2 regions of the Dorea sp. genome follow, and region 2 is predicted to be linked to the other one. Evidence: riboswitches for the same ligand, from Rfam matches in the RefSeq annotation. Region 2 holds a riboswitch; the other holds the start of a gene.
What was found. A riboswitch is a leader RNA that binds a small molecule or an ion and turns the genes downstream of it on or off. The one in region 2 is predicted to bind glycine.
Positions count from the first base shown of each region.

Region 1 (5,556 bases), on a different contig from region 2:
GTTGCATTTATTACAGCAGGTGGTATCCATAAGAAAGACCAGACTCCATTTAATACATCCGGAGACTTCTCTTATCGTACGATTCCATTTGATACACCATCTGATCAGCTGATGGTTACACACGGTGGATTCGATAACTCTGATATCAACAAAGACGTAAATGCGATGTTCCCAATCGACCGTCTGCATGAACTGGTAGCAGAAGGATTCATCGGATCTCTGCCGGCTGAGACATATACATTCATGGGCGGCGGTGGAAACGTTGAGAAATTCAGAGGCGAAACAGGTCCTGAAATCGCACGCAAATTAAAAGAACAGGGTGTTGACATCGTTCTGTGTACAGGTGGATGCGGAACCTGCCACCGTTCAGCTACAATCGTTACAAGATGCTGTGAAGAAGCAGGAATGAGCTGCTGCGTGATCGCTGCACTTCCTCCGATCGCAAGACAGCAGGGTGCACCTAGAATTACAGCACCTCATGTACCGATCGGATCAAATGCAGGTGAACCAAACAATGTTCCGATGCAGATCGCAATCTTAAAAGAGTCTCTGGAATGGGTTCGTGATTGCCCGAGCTTCAACCAGACAAAGATTCTGCCATACGAATATCGTCATAACGTATAATTGAAATGTAAACAGAGAGTGCAACAGGAGTAGTTGAAAATGACTTCTGTTGCATCTTGGATAAAAAGAAATGAAGAGGCTGTCAGGAAACGATAGCCTCTTTGCCGCTATACAAAAATGTATGAAGGGAGGCACTTTTATGGGATTAGGACCAAGTATCAAGATGACAACATTACACCACTACAGATGTCCGGTAACAGCAGAACTTACGAAAGCAGAAGATCTGGAATATACGGGAATCATCGTAGACGGGGTATCGGAAGTATGTGATGACAAGATCTATACAGCAAAAAGAGTCGGTGATCTGGCACAGATCATGCGGGCGGACGGAGCAATTGTTGCAATTGACGGATGGGGCAATCATCACGTGGATTTTGTAAATGTGATCGAACAGCTCGGAATCCGTGGAATCCCAAGTGTAGGCCTTAGCTATATCGGGCAGCAGGGAAGACTGGTGTGTACGAATAATTATGTAGACTGTGTAGTAGACTTTAATAAAAATACATCCGGTTATGAGTCGTGTGTGGTAGGAGATAATAATCTGACGGAATATGATGCTATGAAAGCAGTGGCACTGCTTAAGAATAAACTCAGAAAAGCCGGAAAATATGTGCCGGGAGATGAGAACGCAGGAGCAGAGACGAGAACGCTCAGACGACTTACAAGGAAAACATTCCAGATCAGGGAAGTAAAATTTGGCGATGCTACAAAGATTGAACAGGGTGTTCTGACAATCCGTAAAGGGATGGAACAGTCCCTGATCATGCAGGAGTCCAGAATTAAGGACATGAAGGTTGAAATCCTGAAACCGGGAGAATGCGATATGTTCGTCAATTCGAATCTGGATTATTCTCCGATTGCATGTAAAGTACGGGGAGAACTTGGAGAAGGTGTAACGCATCTGTTATCCGGTGTAACGGTCATGATCACCGGAGTGGAAGATAAAAGCGGTTTCCAGCCGTCTAATATTGGCTCATCGGAGGGAATCTTTCATGACCAGGTCGTGCTCGACCGTGCGGGAACACCGGCATCTTCGGATTATATTCTGCACATTGATGTTCTCTTTGAAGAAGGCGAAGGCAGAACAGCAGAAGGTATTATGGCAGCACACCGGGCGGCCGACCGGATCGTACAGGATATCCGGAAGGTACTGAAAGACCTTCAGAACATGCCATATACAAGAGAGGAATTCACGGATGTGGCAAAGCCTGGAAGATGCAAGATCATACAGGTGAAGATCGTATCCGGTCTTGGAAATATGTATGACACGGCAATGTTCCCATATGAACCTGGCGGATTCTTAGGAAGCCACAATATGATGGATTCCAAGAATGTGCCATATGTGATCACACCGAATCAGGGAAGAGACGGGGCGATACATTCCCTGCTCTAAGCGTAAGCGGTGATGGAGTTGTTGGTATGACATATAGATGAGTTTATTTATAAAGCATGAGAAATATTAGGTATTCATAAGATTGTATTGCTGTGCAAAGTACATAAAGTGTGATAAATAATTAACTTATGGATTTACTGTTGACTTAAAGAACACAACCTGTTATGCTAATTGCATAGTTGATAGATGAATTTGTGAGATGCCTATGTACAAAGTGCATAAATGGAATAAACCATATCATTCAGGCAAGATGTGAAGAATGAAGCAAAGATATTATGCGGCATAGGAGCCGAAGGGGCATGCAGAAACTCTCAGGTAAAAGGAACGAATTCGGACGACGCTCTGGAGAACAATTAGAATTGTACCGAAGAAGTAATCTTTCAGGTAAAAGGACAGAGGCAGACAAAAAACACTTTTGAGAAAAAAGTATTTTTTGCCTGCTTTTTTGATGCCTAAAATGGGGAATGGGCATGAAAAGCAGGCAGATTCCGAAGGAGGTAAAACAAAAATGAACAGAATCGAAGATGTAACAAACTACATCACAGAATGTGACAAAGAAGTTGGGGAAGCACTTTCATTAGAGCTTGGCAGACAGAGAAGAAATCTGGAGCTGATCGCATCCGAAAATATCGTAAGTCCGGCAGTTATGCTGGCAATGGGAACTGTACCAACCAATAAATATGCGGAAGGTTATCCGGGAAAGAGATATTACGGCGGATGTGAAGATGTAGACATTCTGGAGAATCTGGCAATCGAAAGAGCAAAAGAACTGTTCGGATGTGAACATGCATGTGTACAGCCGCATTCAGGAGCCAATGCCAATACTGCAGTGTATCAGGCACTTCTGGAGCCAGGTGACACGGTTATGGGATTGAATCTTGCACACGGCGGACATCTGACACATGGTTCACCGGTGAATTTATCCGGAATCTTATATCATTTCGTACCATACAATGTGAACGACGACGGATATCTGGATTATGATGAGATCCGTAAGACCGCACAGGAATGCAAACCAAAGATGATCGTTGCAGGCGCATCCGCATATCCGAGAGAGATCCGGTTTGATATCTTTGAAGATATCGCAAAGGAGGTCGGAGCATATCTGTTTGTAGATATGGCACACATCGCAGGACTTGTGGCAGCGGGACTGCACCAGAGTCCGGTTCCATATGCAGATGTTGTAACCACAACTACACATAAGACACTCAGAGGTCCGAGAGGCGGAATGATCATGTGTAAAGAGAAATACGCAAAAGCGATCAACAAAGCCATTTTCCCAGGAACACAGGGAGGACCGCTGATGCATATTATCGCCGCAAAGGCCATCTGTTTCGGAGAAGCTTTAAAACCGGAATTCAAAGAATATCAGCAGCAGGTGATCAAAAATGCGAAAGCACTTGCACAGGCAATGATCGACGAAGGATTCAATCTGGTAAGTGGCGGAACAGACAATCATCTGATGTTAGTGGATCTGCAGAATATGAATATCACAGGAAAAGAACTGCAGAACAGACTGGATGAAGTCTATATCACAGTTAATAAAAATGCAGTGCCGAACGATCCGGCAAGCCCGTTTGTGACAAGCGGAATCCGTATCGGAACACCGGCAGTGACAACGAGAGGCCTGAAAGAAGAAGATATGAAGACCATCGCAAAACTGATCAAGATGACGGTTACAGATTTTGATACAAAAGCAGATGAGATCCGTGAAGCAGTAAATGAAATCTGTGGCAAGTATCCACTTTACAACTAGGAGGTGTTAGCAATGGAATTAAAGACTCCACTTTATGATGCACATGTTAAAGCCGGTGGAAAGATTGTAGAATTTGGGGGATATCTTCTTCCGGTACAGTATGGAACAGGTGTGATCAAAGAACATATGGCAGTACGTACACAGGCAGGACTTTTCGATGTCTCACATATGGGAGAAGTATTATGTGAAGGGAAAGATGCACTGGCGAATCTGAACCAGATCCTGACGAATGATTTTACCAATATGGTAGACGGACAGGCAAGATACAGTCCGATGTGTAATGAACACGGTGGGACAGTAGATGACCTGATCGTATATAAGAAATCTGATGAACACTACTTTGTCGTTGTAAACGCAGCAAATAAAGACAAAGATTATCAGTGGATGTTACGCCATCAGTTTGGCGAAGTAACATTTAAAGATGTATCATCCGAGTATGCACAGCTTGCACTGCAGGGACCGAAAGCAATGGAGATCCTTAAGAAGCTGACCGCAGAAGAGAATATTCCGGAGAAATATTATCACGCAGTATTTGATGCTGAAGTTGCCGGAATCCCATGTATCGTTTCCAAGACAGGATACACAGGTGAAGATGGTGTAGAACTGTATCTGGCAAGTGAGAAAGCAGAAGAGATGTGGGATGCATTGTTAGAGGCAGGAAAGGAAGAAGGACTCGTTCCTTGCGGACTGGGTGCAAGAGACACACTCCGTATGGAGGCAGCAATGCCATTATATGGACATGAGATGAACGATGATATCACTCCGCTTGAGACCGGACTGAAGTTCGCAGTGAAGATGGCGAAAAATGATTTTATTGGGAAATCAGCTTTAGAGGAGAAGGGGACTCCATCCATCAAACGAATCGGTCTTAAGGTAACAGGAAGAGGAATCATCCGTGAACATCAGGATGTATATGTAGGCGATAAGAAAATCGGACATACAACAAGTGGAACACATTGTCCGTATCTTGGATATCCAATCGCAATGGCACTCGTTGATGCTGATTCTGTAGAAATTGGAGATACAGTAGAGGCAGATGTGCGAGGAAGAAGAGTGGCAGCAGAGGTGGTTGCACTTCCGTTTTATAAAAGAGAAAAATAAAAAGATATAATAAAAAGATATAAAGGAGAAAAATATCATGATTTTAAAAGAAGAATTAAAATATTCAAAATCACACGAATGGATAGCATTAGACGGAGATACAGCAGTTGTAGGACTGACAGATTATGCACAGTCAGAACTCGGAGATCTGGTATTTGTTAACCTTCCGGAAGTAGGAGATACCGTAGAAGCAGGCGAAGTGTTCGGTGATGTAGAATCTGTGAAAGCAGTGTCAGATGTCTATTCACCGGTAACCGGAGAAGTAACAGAGATCAACGAAGAACTCTTAGATGCACCGGAACTGGTCAATGATGATGCCTATAAAGCATGGTTTATCAAAGTAAAAGACGTATCAGCAACGGAAGAACTTTTAACTGCAGATGAATACAAAGCATTTGTGGAAAGCGAGCAGGAATAAACCTAAGTCATTGAAAAAGGCGGTGAAAAAGCGATGGGAAGCTATGTACCGAATACGTTAGAAGAACGGAAAAAAATGCTTCAGGAAATCGGCTATTCGTCCATTGAGGACTTATTTGCACATATTCCGGAAGAAGTAAAACTAAAAGGGGAACTGAATATTCCGAAAGGAAAGACAGAGTTTGAAGTACGGCGCGAGATGGAACAGATTGCAGAAAAGAACCAGGTGTTTCGGACAATTTTCCGCGGAGCCGGAGCTTACAGA
Region 1 covers NZ_CDRRQK010000026.1:24,588-30,143, forward strand. Annotated here, with positions in the region: gene prdB (D-proline reductase (dithiol) protein PrdB) at 1-624, shown strand, start outside; gene ACWJAF_RS11450 (glycine/sarcosine/betaine reductase component B subunit) at 764-2,017, shown strand; glycine riboswitch at 2,350-2,423, shown strand; gene ACWJAF_RS11455 (serine hydroxymethyltransferase) at 2,526-3,773, shown strand; gene gcvT (glycine cleavage system aminomethyltransferase GcvT) at 3,786-4,874, shown strand; gene gcvH (glycine cleavage system protein GcvH) at 4,912-5,292, shown strand; gene gcvPA (aminomethyl-transferring glycine dehydrogenase subunit GcvPA) at 5,326-5,556, shown strand, end outside.
Region 1: linked by a shared signal. The riboswitch ahead of ACWJAF_RS11455 (serine hydroxymethyltransferase) and the one ahead of ACWJAF_RS05655 (alanine/glycine:cation symporter family protein) in region 2 are both predicted to bind glycine.

Region 2 (5,556 bases):
TTACGAACGGATACATTATAAGATCTTTATGAAGGATATTCTTTACTTTGAAAGCAGGAAGAGAAAGATATATATTGTTACGAAAAAGAAAGAATACGAATTTTATGGGAAATTAAAAGATGTAGAGATGCTAATGCGATCTGGAAAGATGATGTTTCTTAGAATACATCAGTCATTTCTGGTAAATTACAGACATGTGGAAGTGATGGCATATGATTATGTGGTTATGGATAACGGAAAGAGACTTAGCATTAGTCAGGAGCGGCGTAAACAGATTAGTAAACAGTATGGTGTAATGGAGGAAATATTTCACATTGAATAACAGTACAGATATTATATGTGATACTGCTAAAGAGAAACATGAATGAAGCATATGAGTATGAATATATAGATAAAAGGCATTTTTCTAAAAAAGAAGAGAAATGCCTTTTATGTATAAAATGAAGTTGCCGGCAGCATTAATACGACTTAATTCGCATCAGAATATACAACTTTGCCACCACAAATCGTATACTTCACCTTACCGGTAAGCTCTTTTCCGGTAAATGGAGAATTTGAAGATTTGGAAGCATATTCAGTAGGAACCCATGTTTCATCCGGGTTAAATACTACAAAATCCGCAGCAGCACCTTCCTGGATGGTTCCGTAAGGAAGATGGTAAAGCTTTGCCGGATTGATGGTCATCTTTTCCAGAAGCTGTAGCATTGTCAGGTGTCCAGGTTTTACAAGGTTTGTGATACCAAGTGCAAGGGAAGTCTCAAGACCGATGATACCGCTTGGTGCTTCTGTGATTGGTCTGGATTTTTCTTCGGCGCTGTGTGGCGCATGGTCGGTAGCGATGAGGTCAATCGTTCCGTCTGCAAGTCCGGCGATGATCTGCTGGCGGTCTTTTTCTGTACGAAGCGGTGGATTCATCTTGGCGAGTGTTCCGTGTTCCAGAACAGCGTCTTCTGTTAAGGAGAAGTGATGCGGGGTAGCTTCTGCATGAAGATTAGCACCCAGCTTCTTATATGTGCGGACCAGCTCAACCGATACACCGGAGCTGATATGCTGGATCACAACATCTGCGCCGGAACGAAGTGCCAGGAGACAGTCTCTTGCAACCAGTGATTCTTCCGCAATCGAAGGCGAACCATAGATACCAAGTTCATCGGACACTTTTCCATGATTGATACCGTTATTGCGGATGAATGCAGGATCTTCTTCATGAAGACTGATCGGTACATTCAGTGCTTTGGCTGCTTCCATTGCTTTGTAGCAGAATTCAGCGTTCAGAAGGGGAATACCATCGTCAGTGAATCCGCAGGCACCGGCCTCTTTTAAAGCATTCATATCCACCTCTTCCTGTCCTTTTAAAGAATGTGAGATGGCGGCAGCCTGATAGATACGGATAGCTTCTTTGGATGCGCGTTCCAGATTATCTTTTAAGGTGTCGACATTGTCTACGGTTGGTGAAGTATTTGCCATACAGATGACAGTTGTAAATCCGCCTTTTGCAGATGCTTTTGCACCGGTATGGATGTCTTCTTTGTAAGTGAATCCGGGATCACGGAAATGTATGTGGGTGTCGATCAGTCCCGGTGCGACAACCAGTCCTTTTGCTTCTATGATTTCTTCGGAATCGTCTGTGATGTCAGGTGCAATCCGGGTGATTTTTCCATCTTTTACCAGTATATCCATATGCTCAGACAGACCAGATGCCGGGTCCATTACAAGTCCATGTTTGATGATCATGATAAAAATTCCTCCTTAAATGTATGGTATTAAAATACAGTAAATGTTATAAATGTAGTATAATGTATGAGAAATATGCTTGTCAATTAAGAGCCAATATAGTTTGCAGGCAGAAATTTCAAATATAAGAAAAAGACAGAACTTAAAAATAGAAGGAGTAATATATAGTAGTATGGGATTTGAACGTTTAGAAAAGAATTTAATCGATATTATAAAAGAAGAACAGGCAAAACTTGGATTCAGGAAAGAAGAAATCCGTCTGTATTATCCGCTGATTTCGTTGAATCATTTTTTTGAAGCGGATGATAATGTAGAAGAGATGCAGAAGCGTCTGGAACATTTTCCGGATGAAGTAAAAGAAAAACTGGGGGATATCCGTGTAACACATAAGAAAGATAGATTTTGTCTGCATATTCCGGAGCAGGGAAGTGTCTATGTGCGTGAAAATACAGCAGAGAATGAATTCATTAAGAAACTTGTAGAGCTTCTTATGAATCATGGAATTAAAAAAGAAGATATCCTTAAGATGTTCCAGAAAGAATCAGATGGAATCAGAGTCGGAGATATGGATAACGGAGAGTTTGACTTCTGGGTAAGATTCCCGGAAGAATCAGAAGATGAGTATTATTACTGCTTTAAAGATGAAGGGTGTCATATGATTTACCACAGATTCCTGCCGGCAGACTATGCAGATTTCGGATTTTAAATTTGGGGATATAGAAATACAGTTTTTATTTATAATCACAGGTTATAAATAAAAACTGTATTTTTAATTATCAAAACTCTTGTCAGGATAAATGTTTCGTGCTAAGCTTTACTGTATCGTGCTAAAGCAAAGACGTAATAAAGCTTTTGCATGAATACGTTATCATAAAAACTCAGGAGAGTCTTTTCATAACTGCTGGAAATATTCGAAAAAGAGAGGCAGCAGAAGGCGAAGGAGAGTGCGGGAATGATTTTTTGACACGCTCGAAAGCCGTATGAAATGAAAAGCGCCGAAGGTGTAAGCAGGTAATCAAATCTGCAAATCTCTCAGGCAAAAGGATGGAGGAATGAATTATGGGAATTTTTGGACGTATTGACACTTTTATCACCTGGTTTGACGGAGTCGTATGGGGACTTCCGCTGATCATCTTAATTCTGGTTACAGGTATGTATCTGACTGTACGCTTGGGCCTTCTTCAAGTAAGGCATCTTGGAAAAGCGTTAAAATTCATGGTGAAAAATGAAGAGGATGGACATGGAGAAGTTACCAGTTTTGGAGCTCTTTGTACTGCATTATCGGCAACTATCGGTACCGGTAACATTGTAGGTGTGGCGACTGCAATTTCTGCAGGTGGTCCTGGAGCATTGTTCTGGATGATCATGGCGGCCTTTTTTGGAATGGCAACCAAATATGCAGAAGGTCTTCTGGCTGTAAAATACCGTACAATTGATGAAGACGGGCATGTGCTTGGCGGACCATTCTACTATATTGAAAATGGAATGGGTGTAAAGTTTAGATGGCTGGCAAAGATATTTGCATTCTTTGGTGCCGGAGTAGGATTATTCGGAATTGGTACATTTACACAGGTAAATGGTATTTCATCAGCAGTCCGTAACTTTTTTGATCCGGATATGGCACATACAGTGGCTTTGTTTGGCAATGAGTATTCATGGGCGACAGTAATTTCCTGTCTGGTACTTACTGCTTGTGTAGGTCTGGTCGTATTAGGAGGAATCAAACGAATTGCGAAAGTATCTGAGATTGTAGTTCCATTTATGGCAGTATTGTACGTAGCTCTTTCGCTTATTATTATGCTGACACATCTTACAGCAATCCCTGGAGCAATTGTCACAATCGTAAAATCAGCATTTACAGGAAGCGCACTGGCAGGTGGAGCGATGGGTACAATGGTAGTTGCAATGCAAAAAGGTATTGCAAGAGGAATCTTCTCCAATGAATCCGGACTTGGAAGTGCTCCAATCGCAGCGGCAGCAGCTCAGACAAAAGAACCTGCAAGACAGGGACTGGTGTCAATGACTGGAACATTTATTGATACAATCGTAATCTGTACGATGACAGGACTTTCTATCGTAATTACAGGAACATGGAATACAGGACTGGAAGGTGTGGCAATTACGACAGCAGCATTCCAGAAGGGACTTCCGTTCCCACCGGTTGTAGCGTCATTCGCATTGATGCTTTGTCTGGTATTCTTTGCATTTACAACCATTCTCGGATGGGATTATTACGGAGAACGCTGCCTGGAATATCTGTTTAACAAGAATATGAAAGCAGTAAAAGCATACCGCTGGTTATATATTCTGTGTGTATTTATCGGACCATATATGACTGTTGCAGCAGTTTGGAATATTGCAGATATCTTTAATGCACTGATGGCATTCCCGAACTTGGTTGCACTGCTTGCTCTTAGCAAAGTAGTTGTAAAAGAGACAAAAGATTTTACAGCAAGACTGAATGTGGAAGAGAAGAATAAGCGGGTCGTGGAAGGAATTAAGGCAGAGAACGCTTAACGGGGAGCCATGGGAACGTGAAAAAGTGGATTTTTCAGTGTCCCGGCTGGCTTGAAGTAAAATGATAGTGAAGCATCTACTAACAGTTTTTTTGAAGATATAAGAAGATATAAGATAGGATAAAAGAGGATCAAAGAATGGATAAAAAATCTTTGATCTTCTTTTTGTTTGCTTTTTTATTTGTAAAATTTTGAAAATAAAACAAAAAATACACAATGTTTGTGTAAATTTAAATGAAATGTGCTAAAATGTAAGAAAACAAAGGACAGGTACAAAGATGAAGAAACAAAAGAAAGATCCATTGTATAAAAGCTTCGGCTATGCATTTGCCGGGATATTTGCAGTGGTATCAAAAGAACGGAATATGAAGATTCATTGTGCGGCAATGGTGTGTGTGGTGATTGCAGGATTTGTATTTCATATTACACCGGTGGAATGGTGTATCTGCCTGACATTGTTTGGGCTTGTCATGGCGCTTGAAATTGTGAACACAGCAGTAGAAGCAGTGGTAGATCTGGTCACAGAAGAAAGAAAGCCACTCGCAAAGCTTGCAAAAGATGCGGCAGCAGGAGCAGTGCTGATTGCAGCAATTATGGCGGCAATTGCAGGAATGATCATATTTCTTCCAAAACTTTTGGAAAACCTGCCTTTATAGACATCGAAAGGAGAATGGCTATGGAAAAATTAGGAAACGGATTAAAGAAAGTATTATTTGCAGGAATCGGAGCAGTAGCAGTAACAGGAGAAAAATCTAAAGAACTCCTGGATGAGATGGTGAAAAAAGGAGAACTGACCGTTGAGCAGGGAAAGGCTCTCAATGAAGAATTAAAGCATAATATCAAATCAACGGTAAAAGACAAGGTGAATGTAAAAGTAAAGACATCAACACCAGAGGAACTAGACGAGCTTCTGGATAAAATGACTCCGGAACAGATGGCATTATTGAAACAGAGAATCGATGAGATGGAGAAAAAGCAGGAAGAATTCGAAGCGGCAGAGACCGTAGAGGATGCAGAAGAAGCTGTCGGTGAAGAAATTGCTGATGAAGAAACGACAGAAGAAGCTGCATATGACGGAACAGCTAAGAGTGAAGAAATTTAAAGAGGAACAGGTTCATGAGTAAGGAAGAATCCAAAGAATACCGTAACAGGTTGAAGGAAATCACATCCGTACTTCATAAATATGGAATTACCCGAGGGGTTACGCCTCAGAAACTCCGGATGATACTGGAGGATCTGGGGCCTACTTATATTAAGATTGGTCAGATTATGTCACTGCATTCAGACATCCTGCCCAAACGGTACT
Region 2 covers NZ_CDRRQK010000008.1:90,186-95,741, reverse strand. Annotated here, with positions in the region: gene ACWJAF_RS05670 (LytR/AlgR family response regulator transcription factor) at 1-322, shown strand, start outside; gene ACWJAF_RS05665 (dihydroorotase) at 469-1,734, opposite strand; gene ACWJAF_RS05660 (DUF3877 family protein) at 1,907-2,440, shown strand; glycine riboswitch at 2,696-2,789, shown strand; gene ACWJAF_RS05655 (alanine/glycine:cation symporter family protein) at 2,794-4,251, shown strand; gene ACWJAF_RS05650 (diacylglycerol kinase family protein) at 4,529-4,906, shown strand; gene ACWJAF_RS05645 (phasin family protein) at 4,927-5,352, shown strand; gene ACWJAF_RS05640 (ABC1 kinase family protein) at 5,367-5,556, shown strand, end outside.